DNA from 4 places in the Aeromonas sp. Marseille-Q7275 genome. Region 2 is predicted to be linked to each of the others. Evidence: predicted binding sites of a transcription regulator. Region 2 holds the regulator's gene; each other region holds the start of a gene.
What was found. The regulator sigma-54, encoded in region 2, starts transcription at its own class of promoters, with help from an activator protein. The targets are predictions, from matches to a motif close to TGGCACNGTTTTNGCTT.

Region 1 (5,145 bases), on a different contig from region 2:
AGAGGCGCGAGGCCAAGTTGGCGCTGGCGGTTTAACCTCCCACAGACGAAGAGGCCGACACCCTGTGTCGGCCTCTTTCATTGGCAAGATGGCGCGGCTCAAGACTCCTTGAGATCCTCGTCGGCGGCCCAGCGCGCCTCCAGCCAGAGCAGATTGACCAGGCCGCACAGCAGCGCGAACCCCAGCCCCAAAATCCAGGTGAAATACCACATATCAACGACTCCTCAATTCCCGTGTCAGTAAAGGCTATGGCCCTGCTGGCGCACCTGCTCGGTGCTCATCTTGCCCCGCGCCACCCAGTAGACCCAGAGCGTATAGCCGATGTTGATGGGCATCAGCACGGCGACGATGCCCAGCATGATAAGCAGCGACCGCTCGCTGGAGGTGCCATCCCACAGGGTCAGGCTGCTCGACGGCTCCAGGGAGGAGGGCAGCACAAACGGGAAGAGCGCGATGGCCACGGTCAGCATCATGGCGGCGCAGGCACCGCCGCTGGCGAGGATGGCGAGCCGCCCCCGGCCAAGGGCACTTGCCAGCGTGCTCAAGAGCGGCAGCGCGAGGCCCAGGGCAGGCACTGCCCAGAGCACGGGGTGCGCCACGAAGTTGCCAAACCAGCCATCCGGTGCCGTCGTCACCTGCTTCATCAGGGGGGTCAGGGCGCCGTTGAGATCCCCTATCTCCGCTATCCGGTAACCGCGCATCTGGCTGAGCCAGAAACCGCCGAGGGCAAAGAGAATACTCGCCAATGGGCCAAGCCAGCGGCTCTGGCGGGCGCAGCGCTGTGCTATCACCCCCTGGGTCTTGCACTGCAGGAAGCTGCAGCCATGGAGCATCAGCAGGGCCAGCGCCGTGCCCATGCAGGTCAACAGCAGCGGCCAGTTGAAATCGAAGGCGCCATAGTGGATGCGAAGGGCCGAGTCGAAGCGAAACGGCAGCCCTTGCAATAAAAAGCCGAGGGTCGCGCCAAACACCAGGGTTGGCAGCAGGGCCCCCATCACCAGGGCCCTGTCCCACCAGCGGCGCCACAGGGGGTCCGGCAGCTTGCTGCGATAGTCAAACCCCACCGGGCGCAGGAAGAGGCCGAACAGCAGGAACATGAAGGGCACATAGAGCGCCGAGAAGGAGGCGGCATAGACCAGGGGCCAGGCGGCGAACAGGGTACCGGCACCGGCGATGAGCCACACCTGGTTGCCCTCCCACACGGGCCCAACGCTGTTGAGCAGCACTCGCCGCTCCTCATCGGTTTTGGCCACCACGGGGAGCAGCATGCCGACCCCGAGATCGAAGCCATCCATCACCACGAAGCCGATGAGCAGGAAGAGCACCAGCCCCCACCAGACGAGTTTCAGGGTTTCGTAATCCATCAGACGGGACTCCCGTTTTTCAACACTTCACCTTGATAACGACCCGTCTGCAGGCTGGCGGGCCCTTTGCGGATCACGTGACGCAACAAGAACAGCTCCACCACCAGCAGCGTGCTGTAGATGAGGAAGATGGAGATGAGGCTGAACCAGAGTTGCCCAGGTTGCAGCAAGGAGACGGAGGCCGACACCGGCAGCACGTCGCTGATGGTCCAGGGCTGGCGGCCGAACTCCGCCACGAACCAGCCCGCCTCGATGGCAATCCAGGGCAGCGGTATGCTCCAGAACAGCGCCTTGAGCAAACGGGGGGATTGCACCAGCTTGCCCCGGCACAGCTGCAGGAAGGCGGCACCAAAGAGCCCGAGCAACACCACCCCTATCCCCACCATCAGCCGGAAGCTCCAAAAGAGCGGCGCCACCTGGGGAATGGAGTCGTCGACCGCCCGGGCGATGGCCGCCTCGTCCGCCTTGCCGATATCGGCGGCGTAGGGGGTCAGCAGCAGGCCGTAGCCGAGATCCGCGCGGTGGCGCTCGAAGGTGGCGCGGGCAGCGGCATTGCTGCCGTCTGAGCGCAGCGCCTCCAGGGCGTCGTGGGCAAGCATGCCGCTGCGAATGCGCACCTCATGCTGCGCCTTCAGATCTTTCAAACCCGTCACCTGCTCATCCAGGGAGCGGGTGGCGATGATGCCCATCAGATAGGGTATCTTGACCGCAGCGTGAGTGGTCTCGGCGCTCTGATCCGGCAGGCCGAACAGGGTGAAGGAGGCGGGCGCCGGCTCTGTGTGCCACTCCGCCTCGATAGCGGCGAGCTTCACCTTCTGCACCTCGCCGGTGCGATAGCCCGACTCGTCCCCCAGCACGATGACCGAGAGGATGGCGGCCAGACCAAAGCCAGAGGCGATGGCGAAGGATCGCAGGGCGAAGCGCACCTCCATGCGGCGCAGCAGATACCAGCTGCTCACCCCCATCACGAACAAGGAAGCCGCCACATAGCCCGCCGCCACAGTGTGCACGAACTTGACCTGGGCCACCGGGTTGAAGATCACCGCCGCCACGTCCACCAGCTCCATGCGCATCGTCATGGGATTGAACTCGGCCCCCACCGGGTTCTGCATCCAGCCGTTGGCGATGAGGATCCAGAGCGCGGAGAGGTTGGAGCCAAGCGCCACCAGCATGGTCACCATCAGGTGCTGACCCCGGGAGAGCTTGTCCCAGCCGAAGAAGAAGAGGCCGACCAGGGTGGATTCCAGGAAGAAGGCCATCAGCCCCTCCACCGCCAGCGGGGTGCCGAAGATGTCGCCGACGTAGTGGGAGTAGTAGGCCCAGTTGGTGCCGAACTGGAACTCCAGGGTGATGCCGGTGGTGACCCCCATGACGAAGTTGATACCGAACAGCTTGCCCCAGAAGCGGGTGATGTCCTTGTAGATCACCTTGCCGGTCATCACGTAGGCGGACTCGGCGATCACCAGGATCCAGGACAGCCCCAGGGTGAGGGGCACAAACAGAAAGTGGAACATCGCCGTCGCGCCGAACTGTATTCGGGAGAGGCTGACCACATCATCCAGGCTTATCATGCATGACTCTCTATGTTGCATTTAACAGGCAGGTTTTCGCCCGTTAAGTACAACACGTGCCATGACACCTATAACAGATGCAGTTATAGTGAAATCTACCTATAACAGTTAGGGCGCACCATGTCCCGTTACGGTCAGCTGGCTGCCTTGTTGCAGCAGCAAATAGAGACCGGCCTCTGGCAGCCGGGGGAGCGCATCCCCTCCATCCGCCAGAGCTGCAAGACCCATCACTTGAGCCCCATGACGGTGCTGCAGGCCTATCAGCTGCTCGAGAGCCGCGGCCTCATCCTGGCGCGGCCCCAGTCCGGCTACTACGTCAAGGCCGCCACCTCACCGCTGCCCGCCGGCACGGCCCAGCAGGCCCGCTACAGCGGCTCGGTGGACATCAACGATCTGGTGTTCGAGGTGTTGCAGGCGAGCAAGTCCCGGGAGCTGGTGCCGCTGGGGCTCGCGGTGGCGGATCCCGCCCTCTTCCCCCACCCCCAGCTCGGCCGGGCGCTGGCGAGCTGCATGCGCCGCCTCGACCCCTTCAGCACGGTGGCAGATCTGCCTCCCGGCAACGAGGCGCTGCGCCGCGCCATCGCCCAGCGTTACGCCAGCGACGGCCTGGCGGTGGACCCCCAGGAGATCATCATCACCACCGGCGCCATGGAGGCGCTCTCCTTAAGCCTGCAGGTGCTGACCGAGCCTGGGGACTGGGTGGTGGTGGAGTCCCCCACCTTCTACGGCGCCCTGCAGGCCATAGAGCGGCTCAAACTCAACGTGGTGGAGATCCCCGTGATCCCCGGGGTGGGCATCGATCTCGCCCTGCTCACCGAGGCCCTCGCCCAGCGCCCCATCAAGGCGTGCTGGCTGATGGGCAACGTGCAGCATCCCCTCGGTCACACCATGCCGGATGGCCACAAGCAGGAACTGATGGCGTTGCTTAACACCCATGAGGTGCCCCTGGTGGAGGACGACGTCTACGCCGAGCTCTATTTTGGCCGCGAGCGCCCCAGCCCCATCAAGCGCTGGGACGCCCGGGGCGACAGCCTGCTGTGCGGCTCCTGGACCAAGTGCCTGGCGCCGGGCTTTCGGGTCGGCTGGGTGGTGGCCGGATCCCATGCCGAGCGCATCCAGCGGCTGCAACTGATGTCGACGCTCTCCACCAATGTGCCGAGCCAGCTGGCGCTCGCCGACATGCTGCGCCAGGGCGGGGTGGATGCCCACTTTCGCCGCCTGCGCCACACCCTGGCCCAGCGCCAACAGCAGATGCGGGCGGCCCTGCTGCGCCTCTTCCAGGACGAGGTGCATATCTCGACCCCGGACGGCGGCTACTTCCTCTGGCTGACATTCGACGCGCGCCTCGACAGCCGGGCCCTCTATGCCCAGGCGCTGGCCAGCGGCTTCTCGTTGGCCCCCGGGGCCCTGTTCTCGAGCCAGGGCCAGCACAACCACTGCCTGCGCCTCAACAGCGCCCATCCCTGGAGCCCGGCGCTGGAAGCCGCCCTCACCCGGCTGGCGGCCCTGGTCCACCAGCAATTGGGAGGCTCCTAGCCTTTATCGATAGCTGCGCCTGAGGCAGGTTCGGCTTTATTGATAAATTAATTTTTCCTCAGCTGCATCCAATCGCCTCCCTCCTTCGTCTCTTGCTTGAACCTCAATCAAGGAGAGACGATGAAATCCCAACCCCGCTGGCTCGCCCTGTTCTGCTCGGCCCTCATCCAGCCACTGCAGGCCACCCCCCTCCCCCAGTCTGCCCAGACCGACCCTGTCCATCAGGCCGGTGACGGCGTGATCCGCCTCTATGGCCCCGGCGGCCCGGACACCGCCCTGAAACGGGCGGCTACCGCCTTCCAGCAGGAGACCGGGATCCCGGTCGAGGTCACCGCCGGCCCCGAACATAGCTGGCGTGACAGGGCCGTCAAGGATGCCGATCTCATCTTCGCCGGGGCCGAGCAATCCATGTCCGCCTACCTGCAGAGCTACCCCTTCCTCGACAAGCAGAGCGCCCACGCCTACTACCTGCGCCGCAGCGTCATCGCGGTGCAGAAGGGCAACCCGGCGCGGATCACGGGGGTGGAGGATCTCATCAATCGCCCCCTCAAGGTGGTGGTGACCGAGGGACTCGGCAGCTACAACACCTCGGGCACAGGCCTTTGGGAAGACGTGGCCGGGCGCAGGGGCAAGCTGGCCGATGTGCAGAAGCTCAGGCGCAACATCGTCGCCTT
Region 2 (5,145 bases):
TCAGCCAGGCGCTGCTGGAAGTGAGCCGCAAGGGCCTTGGCATGACGGCTGTGGTGGATGAACAGGGGCTGCTGGCCGGTCTGTTCACCGACGGTGACTTGCGCCGGATCCTGGATCTGCAGGTGGACATTCACCACACCCCGATCAGCCGCGTAATGACGGCCAACTGTGTTACCGTAGGGCCTGAGATGATGGCGGCCGAGGCCGTCAAACTGATGGAAACCAGAAAGATTAACGGATTGCTGGTGGTGGATGAGGAACGGCGACCACTTGGCGCCTTCAACATGCACGACCTGCTGAGAGCCGGGGTGATTTGATGCAAGACGTACCGACCCTCTATGGTCCGGTAACGCGCAGCCAGTACGAGAAGGCGGCGCAGATCCGCCTGCTGGTGTGTGACGTGGATGGGGTGCTCTCCAATGGCTTCATCTATATGGGCAACCAGGGGGAAGAGCTGAAAACCTTCTGCACCCGCGACGGTGCTGGCATGCGTGCCCTGCTCAACGCCGGCATCGAGATTGCCATCATCACAGGGCGCAACTCCCGTATCGTCAGCGATCGGATGAGGGGTCTGGGGGTGCGGCACCTGGTGCAGGGGGCGGATCAGAAGCTGCCCCACTTCGAGGCGCTGCTGACCAAGCTCGGTCTGGAAGCGTCGCAAGCGGCCTACATGGGGGACGACACCATAGATCTGCCGGTGATGCAGGCCTGCGGCCTCGGCATAGCGGTGGCGGATGCCCATCCGCTGGTGCTGGCTCGTGCCGATCTGGTGACCCGCCTCGGGGGCGGAGTGGGCGCGGTGCGCGAGGTGTGCGATCTCATCCTGCAGGCGCAGGGCCTGGGCGACTACCAACCAGAGGCTTCGGTATGAACAAGCAGACGTTTCTGTTCGGCCTGCTGTTTCTGGCGGCGCTGGCCGCCTGGCAGCTCGGCGAGATCGAGCTGGCGCCCGAACCGGCTGCCAAGGTAGAGAACTATCAACCGGACTTCACCGCCAAGAACCTGGTCACGACCCGCTTCAACGAGCAGGGCAAGCGGACCGAGCGGTTGGAGTCCGAATATGCGGAGTATTACCAGATCCTCGAGCAGGCCACCTTCGACAAGCCGGTGGTCTACATGTTCGATGAGCAGGGGGAGGCCGAGTGGAAGGTCACGGCCGAAACCGGGGTGCTCAACACAGATGACAACGTGATCCTGCGTGACAAGGTCCATCTGGACGGCCTGCTGCCGGCGTCTTTCATCTCCACGCTGGATACCCCCTATCTGGAGCTGGATCTGGTGACCCAGGACGTGAGAAGCAACCAGCACATCAGCATAGTGGGTCAGGAATTCCAGACCGAGGGCGTTGGCCTGAAGGGCCATCTGGATCGTAAATATTTCGAATTACTGGATAAAGGCCATGCCACTTATTTCAATGAAAAACGTTAATCTGGCCCTCGCGGCCCTGCTGCTGTGCAGTACAGTGAGCGCCAAAGAGTCCGACTTTGCCGAGAAGGTCTATGTGGATGCGGTCAAGCAAGTGGCCGAGATGCAGGACAACCGCATCACCTTCAGCGAAGACGTGATCATCACCCAGGGCACCATCAAGATTAAGGCCGACAAGGTGGTGGTGATCCGCTCCGGCGACAAGGGCGCAGAGGTGATGACCGCCTATGGCAATCCTGCCACCTTCTTCCAGATCCTGGACAACGGCAAGCCGGTCAATGCCCACGGCAACAGCATTCGCTACGAGCTGAAGAACCGTCTGGTCACCATCACGGGCAACGGTCAGCTCAAGCAGGAAGACAGCCAGGTCACCGGCGACCTCATCCGCTACGACATCGTCAAGCAGAAGATGATCGCCGAGAGCAAGGGACCCACCCAGCGCGTCAAGACGGTGTTCCTGCCGGATCAGGTAGAAAACTTCGACAAACCCGCCGATCAGAAGAAGTAGGAAACAGAAGCCATGGCAGTGTTAAAAGCAACGGGTTTGCAGAAGAGCTACAAGCGCCGCATGGTGGTCAGCGACGTGAGCCTGGAAGTGGGCACCGGCCAGATAGTGGGGCTGCTCGGCCCGAATGGTGCCGGCAAGACCACCTCCTTCTACATGATCGTGGGCCTGGTGCAGCGGGATGCGGGTCTCATCACCATCGACGAGCAGGACATCAGCCTGCAGCCCATGCATATCCGCGCCCGCAATGGCATCGGCTACCTGCCTCAGGAGGCCTCCATCTTCCGGCGCCTGTCGGTGTTCGACAACCTGATGGGGGTCATGCAGACCCGCAAGGGGTTGAGCCGCGAGGAGCGTGAGGATAAGGTCGAGCAGTTGCTGGAAGAGTTCAACATCACCCATATTCGCGACAGCCTGGGTCAGAGCCTGTCTGGCGGGGAGCGACGCCGGGTCGAGATTGCCCGGGCGCTGGCGGCAGAGCCGCGATTCATCCTGTTGGATGAACCCTTTGCAGGTGTTGATCCCATTTCGGTCATAGACATCAAGAAGATCATCCAGCATCTGAAGGAAAGAGGGCTGGGCGTGCTGATCACGGACCACAACGTCAGAGAGACGCTGGATGTGTGCGAGAAGGCCTACATCGTCAGCCACGGCAAGATGATTGCCGAGGGGGCGCCGGCCGATATCCTCGCCGATGAGCAGGTCAAGCGCGTCTATTTGGGCGATCAATTCAGTCTATAGTAAGGGGGCACCCCTCATTTTTGTTAGGTGACTGCCTCGCTGAACATAAGGATATCCCGACGTAGATGAAGCCGACATTACAGTTGCGTCTCGGTCAGTCCCTGACCATGACGCCACAATTACAACAAGCGATTCGTCTGCTCCAGCTCTCCACTCTGGAACTCCAGCAGGAAATTCAGCAAGCGCTCGATAATAACCCCTTGCTGGAGCAGGAGGAGAATGAGGCGCAGGAAACCAGCCCGATAGAGCCCCAGGACGCCAGTCAACTCGACTCCAGCGACGCCATGGCGCAGGACAGCATGCCGGATGAACTGCCGGTGGACACCACCTGGGATGAGGTCTACTCCGCCGGGACCGCCCAGAGCGCCGGCCCCATTCATGACGGGGAAGACAGCGTCTATCAGGGGGAAACCACCGAAAACCTGCAGGACTATCTGCTGTGGCAGATGCGACTGACGCCGTTCAGCGATCTGGATGCCGCGATCGCCCTCGCCATCATCGATGCCATCGACGAGTCCGGCTACTTGACCGCCTCTCTCGAAGATATTCAGGCTGCAGTCAGCAGTGAAGAGGTAGAAGTTGAACTGGATGAAGTGGAAGCCGTGCTCAAGCGGGTGCAGCATTTCGATCCGGTCGGCATAGCCGCTCGCTCGGTGCAGGAGTGTCTGCTGATCCAGCTTGGTCAGTACTCGCCGGATCTGCCCTGGCTCAATGAGGCAAGGGAGGTGATCCGCGAGCACATGGACCTGCTCGGCAACCGTGACTACCGCACCCTGGCGCGCAAGACCCGGCTCAAGGAGAGCGATCTCAAGGAGGTGCTGGATCTCATCCAGCAACTGGAGCCCAGACCCGGCAATGGCATCATCCAGAGCGAGTCGCAATACGTGATCCCGGATGTCTCCGTGGTCAAGAAGGGGGCGAAGTGGGTGGTTGAGCTCAACCCGGATTCGGCGCCGCGCATCCGTGTCAACGAGGCCTATGCGGCCATGGCACGCAATGCCCGCAGCAGCACGGATACCCAGTTCATTCGCTCCCATTTGCAGGAGGCCAAGTGGTTCATCAAGAGTCTGGAGAGTCGCAACGACACCCTGCTCAAGGTGGCCAGCTGCATCGTCGAGCAGCAGCAGGGCTTCTTCGAATACGGTGAAGAGGCCATGAAGCCCATGGTACTCAACGACATCGCCGAGGCGGTGGAGATGCACGAGTCGACGATTTCACGGGTGACGACCCAGAAGTACATGCATACGCCCCGTGGCATCTTTGAACTGAAGTTTTTTTTCTCCAGTCATGTCAATACGGAGGGAGGAGGAGAGTGCTCATCGACCGCAATTCGCGCCCTGATCAAGAAGCTGGTGACGGCCGAAAACCCGGCCAAACCGCTTAGTGATAGCAAGATCGCGGATTTGCTGGCCGAACAGGGTATTATGGTGGCGAGACGCACGATCGCAAAGTACCGTGAATCCTTGTTGATCCCGCCATCCAATCAGCGCAAACGCCTGGTTTAGGCAAACAAAAGGAAGACGTTATGCAAATTAACCTGACCGGACACCATGTCGAGATTACCGAAGCTCTGCGTGATTATGTGAATAACAAATTTGCCAAACTCGAGCGTCACTTTGACCATATCAACAACGTACATGTGGTGTTGAGCGTCGAAAAACTGAACCAGATCGCCGAAGCCAAGCTGCACGTCAGCGGGGGAGAGGTGTTCGCCAATTCGCAGCATGCCGACATGTATGCGGCGATTGATACCCTGCTGGATAAACTGGATCGGCAGATCATCAAGCACAAAGATAAGTTAAATCAAAAATAACTATGCAACTTGAACACATACTGAGTCGGGACTGCACCAAGAGTGCGGTCCCTTGTACCAGCAAGAAACGCGCCCTTGAGATCATCAGTGAGCTGGCCGCAGAGCGCCTCGGCGCCTCCCGCCAGGTGCTGTTCGAAAGCCTGCTGGCGCGGGAAAAGATGGGCAGTACCGGGATCGGTGCCGGTATCGCCATTCCCCACGGCCGGATCGACGACGCCTTTGCGCCGACCGCCGTGCTGATGACCTTCTCCGAACCCATCCCTTTCGATTCTATCGACAATCAACCGGTTGACCTGCTCTTTGCATTGCTGGTGCCGGAAAGCGAGTGCAAGCAGCATCTCAAGACCCTTTCCCTGATGGCATCCAAGCTGGGTGACAAGGCCGTCTGCCGCCAGTTGCGCCAGGCGACCAGCGACGAAGAACTCTATCAGATCATGACTTCGGCCTGATGCCGGGTCTGACACCGCCACGTTGGCGTGAGGGGACAAGATGCAGTTAATAGTGGTAAGCGGTCGTTCGGGCTCCGGCAAGACGGTGGCCCTGAGGGTGCTGGAGGATCTGGGTTACTACTGCGTGGATAACCTGCCGGTCAACCTGCTGCCCCAGCTGATCGTCTCGGTGGAGAGCCAGTATGACAAGCTGGCGGTCAGCATAGACGTGC
Region 3 (5,145 bases), on a different contig from region 2:
CCGTCAGCACCTCGGCCAGCTGGGCCATCGCCTGATGGATGGGCATGTCTTCCGGGATAAGCCCGGCCAGCTGATCGGCGAAGGCATCATCGAACCCCATCTTCTTGAGTTCCTTGATGAGCAGCGCCCGCATCGGCTCGCGGCGCTCCACCTCCTGCCACATCAGGCCGGAGATCTGGTGCTCCAGCAGCTTGCGGATGCTCGCCATCTCCTTGCGCATCCCCTCCATCTCCTGATCCCGCGGGGCGGACGGGGCAGCACGGGGGCCGGGGGCCGGGCGCGCCTTGGGCTTGGCGGGCTCGGGGGCCGCACCCCACTGGCCCTGTTCGGCCAGGGTTCTGGGTGCGCTGGCGGCAGACGCCAGTCCGGCGGACTGGGTGCCGGCGCCGCCATTGCCGTTGCCCGCCCCATTCGCTGGCCATGACCCCTGAGCGGCGTTGCCGCCCGCCGGATTGGCCGGGTTGAGCTTCTGCTGGCGCGCCAGCAGGGCCGCCAGGGTATCGGCATAGTATTCGTTCTGCTCCTTGGGGGGAGCCGAGCGCGTCATCTGCTTGCCCGCAGACGAGATATTGACGCTCTCATCGTTCAACTGACGGCGAACCGGCGCATCTTTAGGTCCAGGCACCTGGGACTGATAATCGACGGCCGCGACTATCTCCACCCCACCGGTGACCTTTTTGTTGGACATGATGACGGCATCCGGCCCGAGAGTCTCCTTGACCTCGGCCAGCGCCGTGCGCATGTCTTTGGCAAAAAACCGCTTAATCTTCACCCGTCATCTCCGCTAACTAGCCCTGTCCCACCGCACTGACGATGCGGATCTGCTTGTCATCAGGCACTTCCTGATAAGACAGGACGCGTAATCCAGGAATGGCATTCTTGACAAATTTCGCCAGGGTATTGCGCAATATCCCCGATGTCAGAAGCACGGCCGGCTGGCCTTCCAGTTCTTGTCGTTGAGTGGCTTCCACCAGGGAGCGCTGCATCCGCTCCGCCAGTCCCGGTTCTATACCGGCGCCATCTCCCCCACCTGCTTGCAGGGATTGATGCAATATGCGTTCCAGTTCTGGTGAAAGGGTGATCACCGGCAGCTCGGGCTCGGGGCCGGCAATCTCCTGCACGATCAGCCTGCGCAGGGCGATACGGCAGGCGGCGGTCAGCACTTCCGGGTCAGGACTGCGTGGCGCATATTCCACGAGGGTCTGCAGGATAGTGCGCATATCGCGAATTGGCACGCCTTCATTGAGGAGATTTTGCAATACCTTGACCAGGTTGCCCATGCTGATCACCTCGGGAACCAGCCCTTCCACCAGCTTGCTCTGATGCTTCCCTATCATGTCCAGCAGTTGCTGCACCTCGTCGTGACCCAGCAGCAGGGCGGCATGGTTGGAGAGGATCTGGCTCAGGTGGGTTGCCACCACGGTGGCCGCATCCACCACTGTGTAGCCAAGGGTCTGGGCCTGGGAGACCTGATCCTTGGCGACCCAGACAGCTTCCAGTCCGAACGCGGGATCCTGGGTCGCTATGCCCTGGATCTGGCCGAACACCTGACCCGGGTTGATGGCCATCTCCTTGTCGTGATAGACGGTGGCCTCGCCGGTGCTCACCCCCATCAGGGTGATGCGGTACTGGTTGGGGGCGAGATCCAGGTTGTCGCGGATGTGCACCGCAGGCACCAGGAAGCCGAACTCCTGGGAGAGCTTCTTGCGCACCCCCTTGATCCGGTTGAGCAGCTCGCCCCCCTGGTTCTTGTCCACCAGCGGGATGAGCTGATAGCCCACCTCCAGGCCTATGATGTCCACCGGCATGACGTCATCCCAGCTCAGGTCCTTCTGCTCCACCGGGGCATCCCCCTGGGCCGGCAAGAGTTCACCGCTCGCCGCCCTCGCCTTGTTCAGTTTCTCCCGGCGCAGCAGCCACCAGGCCCCCGCTGCCGCCACGGCCCCCAGACTCAGGAAGGCCAGGTGCGGCATGCCGGGCACGCTGCCCATCATCAGCAGTATGCCGGCGGAGATCACCAGCGCCTTGGGGTTCTCGAACAGTTGGCCGAGCACGGCCGTGCCCATGTCCTGATCGGTATTTTGACGGGTGACTATGATGGCGGCGGCGATGGAGAGCAGCAGTGAGGGGATCTGGGCAACCAGGCCGTCACCTATGGCGAGCAGGGTGTAGATCTCGGCCGCTTCGCCGAAGCTGAGCTGGTGCTGCATCATGCCGATGATGAAGCCACCGATGATGTTGATGAAGAGGATCATGATGCCGGCGACGGCATCCCCCTTCACGAATTTGGAGGCACCGTCCATGGAGCCGTAGAAGTCAGCTTCCTGGGTCACGTCCTGACGGCGCTTCTTCGCCTCTTCCTGGTTGATGAGACCGGCGTTCAGGTCCGCATCTATGGCCATCTGCTTGCCGGGCATGGCATCCAGGGTGAAGCGGGCGCTCACCTCGGAGATCCGGCCCGCACCCTTGGTGACCACCACGAAGTTGATGATCACCAGGATCATGAAGACGATGATGCCCACCGCATAGTTGCCGCCGATCACCACGTTGCCGAAGGCCTCGATCACATGGCCCGCCGCCGCGCTGCCGTTGTGGCCTTCCAGCAGCACCACCCGGGTGGAGGCGACGTTGAGGGCGAGTCGCAGCAGGGTCGCTATCAGCAGGACTGTGGGGAAGGCGGCAAACTCCAGCGGCCGACGGGTATAGACGGCCACCAGCAGCACCACTATGGAGAGGGCGATGTTGAAGGAGAAGAGGATATCCAGCATCAGGGGCGGTATGGGGAGCACCACCATGCCGAGGGAGGCGAGCACCAGCAACGGGGTCCCTATCCCCTTGCTGAGCAACCATCTGTACTCTTTGAAACGGCTCACTCCAGCCTTGAATCCCATCGTTCTTCTCGATTTACCACTGCCGATGGCGAATTAAAGCAAATATCAAGCCAATTACCCAATGGCTTGATCTATATGGATTTTATTTTGATGCTGTCAGAAGTCCGTCGGAGGACTTGTTCGGGTAGCTTGATGGGCAGCGAGGTGTTGCCCGCAAATCCCGCTCAAACGGGCAACGCCATGGTGATCAGTGTGGGGAATAGCGCGCTGATCCATGCAAACGGGGCGGGAGCGAGGTTAGTTGCAATATTCAGGTGGCACAGTGGACAGCTCCCTGACAACGGGAGCAGTCAACGCCTCAGAGCAGTGACGACTTGTGATAGTCCGGTGGCACAATGGGCTGAACCATGGCGCTCAGGGCAGCCAGCCTCCACTGAACACCAGACTACCTGCGATATTCCGGTGCCATAGTGGACAGATCCTTGGGGATGGAGACAACCAGCGCCTCCCAAAATAGAGATTACTTGCGATATTCCGGCGGAATGGGGAGATCCCTGGCGACCGGGGTCGGACGGCGGCCACGGCCACGGCGGAACTTCTTGAGCTGATAGACGTAGGCCAGCACCTGGGCCACGGCGGCAAAGAGCCCCTCGGGGATCTCCTGGCCAATCTCGGTGGCATGGTAGATGGCCCGGGTCAGGGGCGGCGAGGACATCACGGGGATGTCGTATTCCCGCGCTATCTCCCGGATCTTCATCGCCACCTCGTCCACCCCCTTGGCCAGCACCTTGGGGGCGGCCCCCGGCTTGCCCGCGTCGTACTTCAGGGCAACCGAGTAGTGGGTCGGGTTGGTGATGATGACGTCCGCCTTGGGCACATCCCCCATCATGCGGCGCATCGCCATCTGCATCTGCAACTGGCGTATCCGCCCCTTGACCTCGGGCTTGCCCTCGCTGTCCTTGAACTCGTCCTTGATCTCCTGCTTGGTCATCTTGAGCTGGCGATTGTGGTTCCAGGTCTGGAAGGGCACGTCTATAGCGACGATGGGGATCAGGGCGCAGCAGAGGATGATCAGCATCCACAGCAGCAGATCCAGGGCGTCTATGATGCCGCCGGGGAAACCCTCGAGGGAGAGATTGAGCAGGTGATTGAACTGGCTCGACAGCATCCACCAGGCGAACAGGCTGATGAACACCACCTTGGCGATTGACTTGACGAGCTCCACCAGGGACTGCACCCCAAACATCCTCTTCAAACCACTCAAGGGGCTCAACTTGCTCCACTTGGGCAACATGGCCTCGGAGGAGAAGTTCATCCCCCCCAGCAATGTGTTGCCCACGAAGGCGGCTATGGTCACCAGCAGGAACAGCAGGCCGAGGGGTTGCAGCAGCTCCCACAGCAGGGTGGGCAGCATGACCCCCATGGCGTTGGGATCGAAGGCCTGATCCCGGTCCAGGGTAAAGCCCATGGTGAGCACCTTGACCATGGCACCCGCCAGGCTCTCCTTGATCATCAGCAAGCCGAACACGGTCGCCAGCAGGACGCTGGCGGTTCCCAGCTCCTTGGAGCGTGCAATCTGCCCTTTTTCCCGGGCCTGTTGCAGTCGTTTGCCCGTGGGTTGTTCTGTGCGTTCCTGATCGGTATCAGCCACGCTGACCCCCGACTGACTGGCCGCTGTCGATCAGCCAGCCGATAGCATGGCCTGGTTGTTCGGTGCCATTGACCCGATCGGTATCAATGGCATGCAGTCCCCCGACTGACTGGCCGTTGTAGATCAGCCAGCCGATAGCATGGCCTGGTTGTTCGGTGCCGTTGACCCGCTCGGTATCAATGAGATGCAGTCTCCCGACTGGCTGGCAACTGTCGAGCAGACCGGTATCAACCATTCTGCCCCCCCAGGCACTGGACCTTGATAAGCTCGCAGCTGGTCTCCTGCACCCGCTCCCAGAGGGAATCGAAGTGCCCCATGAAACCCCCTATGGTGAGCCAGAGGATGAAGAGGCCCGACATCATGCTGACCGCAAAGCCGATGCTGAAGATGTTGAGCTGGGGGGCCGCCCGGGTCATGACTCCGAACGCGAAGTTGATGAGCAGCAGGGCTATGATGGCCGACAGAGCCATCACCAGGGAGGCCTGGTACATGACCCCGAGGAAGCTCACCAGGCTGCGGATGGCGGGCAGGCTGAGCCCGCTGTCCGAGACCGGCAGGGTCTCGAAGCTCAGTACCACCATCCTGATCATCAGGAGATGGCCATCCACCGCCAGGAACACCAGGGTCGCCAGCATCAGGTAGAACTGGCCCACCACGGGGGCC
Region 4 (5,145 bases), on a different contig from region 2:
GACCATCGCATCGACCATACGGGAGCAAGAGACCGCCGCGCGACCATAAAAAAAGAGGCCATAAGGCCTCTCTTTGGTCTGTCGATGAACAGCTATCGATCAAGCACGACCGGCGCGCTTGCGATCCATCTCGGTCAGCAGTTTCTTGCGGATACGGATGGCCTTCGGCGTGATCTCGACCAGCTCATCGTTGTCGATGAACTCGAGAGCCTGCTCCAGGGTCATGCGGATCGGCGGAGTCAGCACCTGGGCTTCGTCGGTACCGGAGGCACGCATGTTGGTCAGCTGCTTGCCTTTCAGGCAGTTGACGGTCAGGTCGTTGGAGCGGGAGTGGATCCCGATCACCTGGCCTTCGTACACTTCGGTCGCGTGACCGATGAACAGACGACCACGGTCTTGCAGACCGAACAGGGCGAAGGTCAGGGCCTTGCCGGTAGCGTTGGAGATCAGCACGCCGTTCTGACGCTCACCGATGCTGCCACCCTTGTGCGGACCGTAATGGTCGAAGGTGTGGTACAGCAGGCCGGTACCTGAAGTCATGGTCAGGAACTCGGTCTGGAAGCCGATCAGGCCACGGCTCGGGATCATGAAGTCCAGACGGACACGGCCCTTGCCATCCGGGGTCATGTTGGTCATCTCGCCCTTACGCAGGCCGAGTTGCTCCATCACTGAACCCTGGTGGATCTCTTCCACGTCGACGGTAACGGTTTCGAACGGTTCTTGCAGAACGCCGTCAACGGTACGCAGGATAACTTCCGGACGGGATACCGCCAGCTCGTAGCCTTCGCGACGCATGTTTTCGATCAGGATGGAGAGGTGCAGTTCACCACGGCCGGAGACGCGGAACTTGTCCGGATCTTCGGTCTCTTCCACGCGCAGGGCCACGTTGTGGACCAGTTCCTGATTCAGACGCTCCAGGATGTTGCGGGAGGTGACGAACTTGCCTTCTTTACCGGCGAACGGCGAGGTGTTGACCTGGAAGGTCATGTTCACGGTCGGCTCGTCAACGGAGAGCGGCGGCAGGGCTTCGACGGCATTGTTGTCACAGATGGTGTCGGAGATCTTCAGCTCGCCCAGACCGGTGATGGCGATGATGTCGCCCGCTTGCGCGTCGGCCACTTCGGTACGGGACAGACCCAGGTAACCCAGCACCTGACCGACCTTGCCGGTACGGTTCTTGCCGTTGGCACCCACGATGGTGACCTGCTGGTTGGTCTTGACGCGACCACGGGTGATACGGCCGATGCCGATGACGCCCACGTAGGAGTTGTAGTCCAGCTGGGAGATCTGCATCTGGAAACCGCCTTCGGTATCCGCAGCAGGGGCTTCGACGTTGTCGACGATGGCTTGGAACAGGGGTTCCATGTTGTCGGACGGTACGTCTTGGTCCAGGGTGGCCCAACCGTTCAGTGCAGAGGCGTAAACAACCTTGAAGTCCAGTTGCTCATCGGTGGCACCCAGGTTGTCGAACAGATCGAAGACCTGATCCATTACCCAGTCAGGACGAGCACCCGGACGGTCGATCTTGTTGATGACCACGATGGGCTTCAGACCCTGGGCGAATGCCTTCTGGGTCACGAAACGGGTTTGCGGCATCGGGCCGTCAACGGCGTCAACTAGCAGCAGCACGGAGTCAACCATGGAGAGCACGCGCTCAACTTCACCACCGAAGTCGGCGTGACCCGGGGTATCCACGATGTTGATGCGGTAGTCGTTCCAGCGGATCGCAGTGTTCTTGGCGAGAATGGTGATGCCACGTTCCCGTTCCAGATCATTGGAGTCCATGATCCGTTCCTGACCTTCGCTGGTGCGATCCAGAGTGCCGGATTGCTGCAGCAGCTTATCAACCAGAGTCGTTTTGCCGTGGTCAACGTGCGCAATAATCGCAATATTGCGTAAATTCTCTAACATTCTCGCCTCAAATCACCGGGTAAAATTGGGCGCTAATTGTACTCTCGCCTTTGTGATCTGCCTAGCAGAATTGCAGACCATTCGCGTACAACAGGGGATCTGGATCATGGACCCCGCGCCAAAAGCCTGCTTAGATGGCCTTGGCACGTTGGCGCACCACGATGGTGCACCAAAACGATCCAAGGTTGCACCACTTTGAGGCGCAGCCAAGCATGAAAGCGGGTGTCCCGACAGCCTGAAAGGGTGCAAATGCCCTGAAATCAAGCTGTCACAAACTTGGCACGATACTGGCTTATGTGAATGTGATGACGCATTCACCCAAAGAGTTTTAACACCGGAGGTTACTTAGCATGTCAGCCCAGAACGTTTTGGCCCTGATCCAGGAACACGAAGTCAAGTTTGTTGATCTGCGTTTTACCGACACCAAGGGTAAAGAGCAGCACGTATCCATTCCTTCCCACCAGGTCGACGAAGACTTCTTCGAAGACGGCAAGATGTTCGATGGCTCCTCCATCGGCGGCTGGAAGGGCATCAACGAGTCTGACATGGTGCTGATGCCGGATCCGGCCTCCGCCAAACTGGACCCGTTCACCGAAGAGACCACGCTGAACATCGTCTGTGACGTGCTTGAACCTGCCACCATGCAAGGCTATGACCGCGATCCGCGCTCCATCGCCAAGCGTGCCGAAGATTTCCTGAAAGCCAGCGGCATCGCTGACACCGTGCTGTTCGGGCCGGAGCCGGAATTCTTCATGTTCGACAACATCACCTTCTCCAACACCATGGGCCACAGCTTCGTGAAGATCGAATCCGAAGAAGCTGCCTGGAACTCGGGTACCGAGTACGAGCACGGCAACAAGGGTCACCGTCCCTTCGTCAAGGGTGGTTACTTCCCGGTTGCGCCGGTTGACTCCTCCCAGGACATCCGTGCTGCCATGTGTCTGGTGCTGGAAGAGATGGGCCAGGTCGTTGAAGCTCACCACCACGAAGTGGCCACTGCCGGTCAGAACGAGATCGCCACTCGCTTCAACACTCTCACGCTGAAAGCTGATGAAGTGCAGGTGCTGAAGTACGTGATCCACAACGTGGCCCACGCCTACAACAAGACTGTCACCTTCATGCCGAAACCCATGTTCGGTGACAACGGCTCCGGCATGCACTGCCACCAGTCCCTGGCCAAGAACGGCGTCAACCTGTTCGCCGGCGACCTGTACGGCGGTCTGTCCGAGATGGCGCTGCACTACATCGGCGGCATCATCAAGCACGCCAAGGCCATCAACGCCTTCGCCAACCCGACCACCAACTCCTACAAGCGTCTGGTGCCGGGCTATGAAGCCCCTGTCATGCTGGCCTACTCCGCCCGCAACCGCTCTGCCTCCATCCGTATCCCGGTTGTGCCGAGCCCGAAAGCCCGCCGCATCGAAGTGCGCTTCCCGGATCCGGCTGCCAACCCCTACCTGGCCTTCGCAGCCCAGCTGATGGCCGGTCTGGACGGCATCATCAACAAGATCCATCCGGGCGATGCCATGGACAAGAACTTGTATGACCTGCCGCCGGAAGAAGCCGCAGAAGTGCCGACCGTTGCCGGTTCCCTGGACGAGGCCCTGTCCGCACTGGATGCTGATCGCGAGTTCCTGACCCGTGGCGGCGTCTTCAGCGACGACTTCATCAACTCCTACCTGGAGCTGAAGCAGCATGACGTGGATCGTGTCCGCATGACCCCGCACCCGCTGGAGTTCGAGCTGTACTACTCCGTCTAATCCGGTGTCCTTGCTTCATCATGACAAACCCGCCATCTGGCGGGTTTTTTATCTAAGGGGCTGAAATATCATGACCCATGGCCTCACACAGCATGGGGCATACGGCTCGTCGAGCCCATTCTTCACCGCGGATCCGACAATAAGCCCGACATTTTTTTCTCTGATAGGATTAAGGTGAACCCCGTCAAGGAGAGATGGATGAAAACAGTACACCCGACATGGACGCTGGGCCTCTTGCTGATGATCTCCTGCACCGCCCAGGCGGCCAGAGTCTATTCCTGGATAGATCCCCAAGGGGTGACCCATTACACAGACGCCCCTCCCCCCGGCAAGAACGCCAGGGAAATAGACCTGCGGGTCTCCCCCCTCATCGGCACCTCGCCCCACTCGGTCCAGGTCGACGACTTCAACAGCCTGACCGGCGTCGATGCCAGGAAGGCCCTGGAGGCCGCCCCCCTGGAGATAGAACTGCTCTCCCCCGAGCCGGGCAGCACACTGCGCGACAACACGGGCAACATCGTCTTCCAGGCCCAGGTCCATCCCCAGGCGCCGGTGCAATATGACGTGCGCCTGCTGCTGAACGACAAGGCCATTCCCCTCGTTCACAACAGCCTGGCCATCCGGGTGGAGAACCTCCCTCGCGGCGCCTACGAGGCGCGGCTCGAGCTGCTCGCCAAAGACGGTACGATCCTTGCTAAATCCAAAGCAGCCACCTTTTACCTGCATAGAACGACTGTGAATCAGGCTCCCAAAGCCACCCCCAAGGCCAATTAGGGGTGATGTGACGCACCGATGCGGGTAAACTCAATGCACCATATCGGTGCATAACAGGTGTAAAGCACCGTTTTAGGGAGAAACCTGTGCCAACCCGCTTGGATCACGCCAAGACACTCTTGGACAACCTGCTGACCGCCGTCATCCTGATGGATGAGCGGCTCTGCATTCAATTCGTCAACCCGGCGGCCGAACAGCTGCTTTCCCTCAGCGAACGGCGACTGATCGGGATCGAACTGCCCCATCTGCTGGAGCACATCTCCCTCGACCTGCAACGATTCAAGCAGTGCCTCATTTCAGGGCAGGGCTTCACCGACAGCGAAGTCACCCTGGTGGTGGAGGGAGAGCCCAGGCTGGTGGAGATCAGCGTGAGCCCCATGGCCGACCACGAGCAGCGGCTGATGGTGGTGGAGCTGCGCAAGATCGATCAGCAGAAGAAGATCAGCCAGGAGCTGCAGCAACATGCCCAGCAGCAGGCCGCCAAGGAGCTGGTGCGCGGGCTGGCCCACGAGATAAAGAACCCCCTCGGGGGATTGCGCGGCGCCGCCCAGCTGCTGCAAAAGGAGTTGCCCGACCCAGCCCTGCGTGAATATACCGGCATCATCATAGAGCAGGCCGATCGCCTGCGGGTACTGGTCGATCGTCTGCTCGGCCCCCAGCGACCGGGACGCCATCAGATGCACAATGTGCATTCGGTGCT

Region 1: ACWPWQ_RS11050 (cytochrome ubiquinol oxidase subunit I) is a predicted target of sigma-54. The motif match lies at 2,981-2,997, and genes of this name have one in related genera.
Region 3: flhA (flagellar biosynthesis protein FlhA) is a predicted target of sigma-54. The motif match lies at 2,928-2,944, and genes of this name have one in related genera.
Region 4: glnA (glutamate--ammonia ligase) is a predicted target of sigma-54. The motif match lies at 2,189-2,205, and genes of this name have one in related genera.

Annotation. Positions count from the first base shown of each region.
Region 1 is NZ_CBCPLW010000010.1:9,922-15,066, reverse strand. It holds gene ACWPWQ_RS11065 (MFS transporter) at 1-35, shown strand, start outside; gene cydX (cytochrome bd-I oxidase subunit CydX) at 99-212, opposite strand; gene cydB (cytochrome d ubiquinol oxidase subunit II) at 237-1,364, opposite strand; gene ACWPWQ_RS11050 (cytochrome ubiquinol oxidase subunit I) at 1,364-2,935, opposite strand; gene ACWPWQ_RS11045 (aminotransferase-like domain-containing protein) at 3,056-4,471, shown strand; gene ACWPWQ_RS11040 (substrate-binding domain-containing protein) at 4,592-5,145, shown strand, end outside.
Region 2 is NZ_CBCPLW010000018.1:27,579-32,723, forward strand. It holds gene ACWPWQ_RS16185 (KpsF/GutQ family sugar-phosphate isomerase) at 1-317, shown strand, start outside; gene kdsC (3-deoxy-manno-octulosonate-8-phosphatase KdsC) at 317-871, shown strand; gene lptC (LPS export ABC transporter periplasmic protein LptC) at 868-1,428, shown strand; gene lptA (lipopolysaccharide transport periplasmic protein LptA) at 1,415-1,933, shown strand; gene lptB (LPS export ABC transporter ATP-binding protein) at 1,946-2,671, shown strand; gene ACWPWQ_RS16210 (RNA polymerase factor sigma-54) at 2,737-4,176, shown strand; gene hpf (ribosome hibernation promoting factor) at 4,197-4,484, shown strand; gene ptsN (PTS IIA-like nitrogen regulatory protein PtsN) at 4,487-4,933, shown strand; gene rapZ (RNase adapter RapZ) at 4,974-5,145, shown strand, end outside.
Region 3 is NZ_CBCPLW010000034.1:15,605-20,749, reverse strand. It holds gene flhF (flagellar biosynthesis protein FlhF) at 1-772, opposite strand, end outside; gene flhA (flagellar biosynthesis protein FlhA) at 789-2,891, opposite strand; gene flhB (flagellar biosynthesis protein FlhB) at 3,352-4,482, opposite strand; gene ACWPWQ_RS20840 (hypothetical protein) at 4,475-4,717, opposite strand; gene fliR (flagellar biosynthetic protein FliR) at 4,710-5,145, opposite strand, start outside.
Region 4 is NZ_CBCPLW010000027.1:8,239-13,383, reverse strand. It holds gene typA (translational GTPase TypA) at 100-1,911, opposite strand; gene glnA (glutamate--ammonia ligase) at 2,262-3,671, shown strand; gene ACWPWQ_RS19385 (DUF4124 domain-containing protein) at 3,870-4,445, shown strand; gene glnL (nitrogen regulation protein NR(II)) at 4,532-5,145, shown strand, end outside.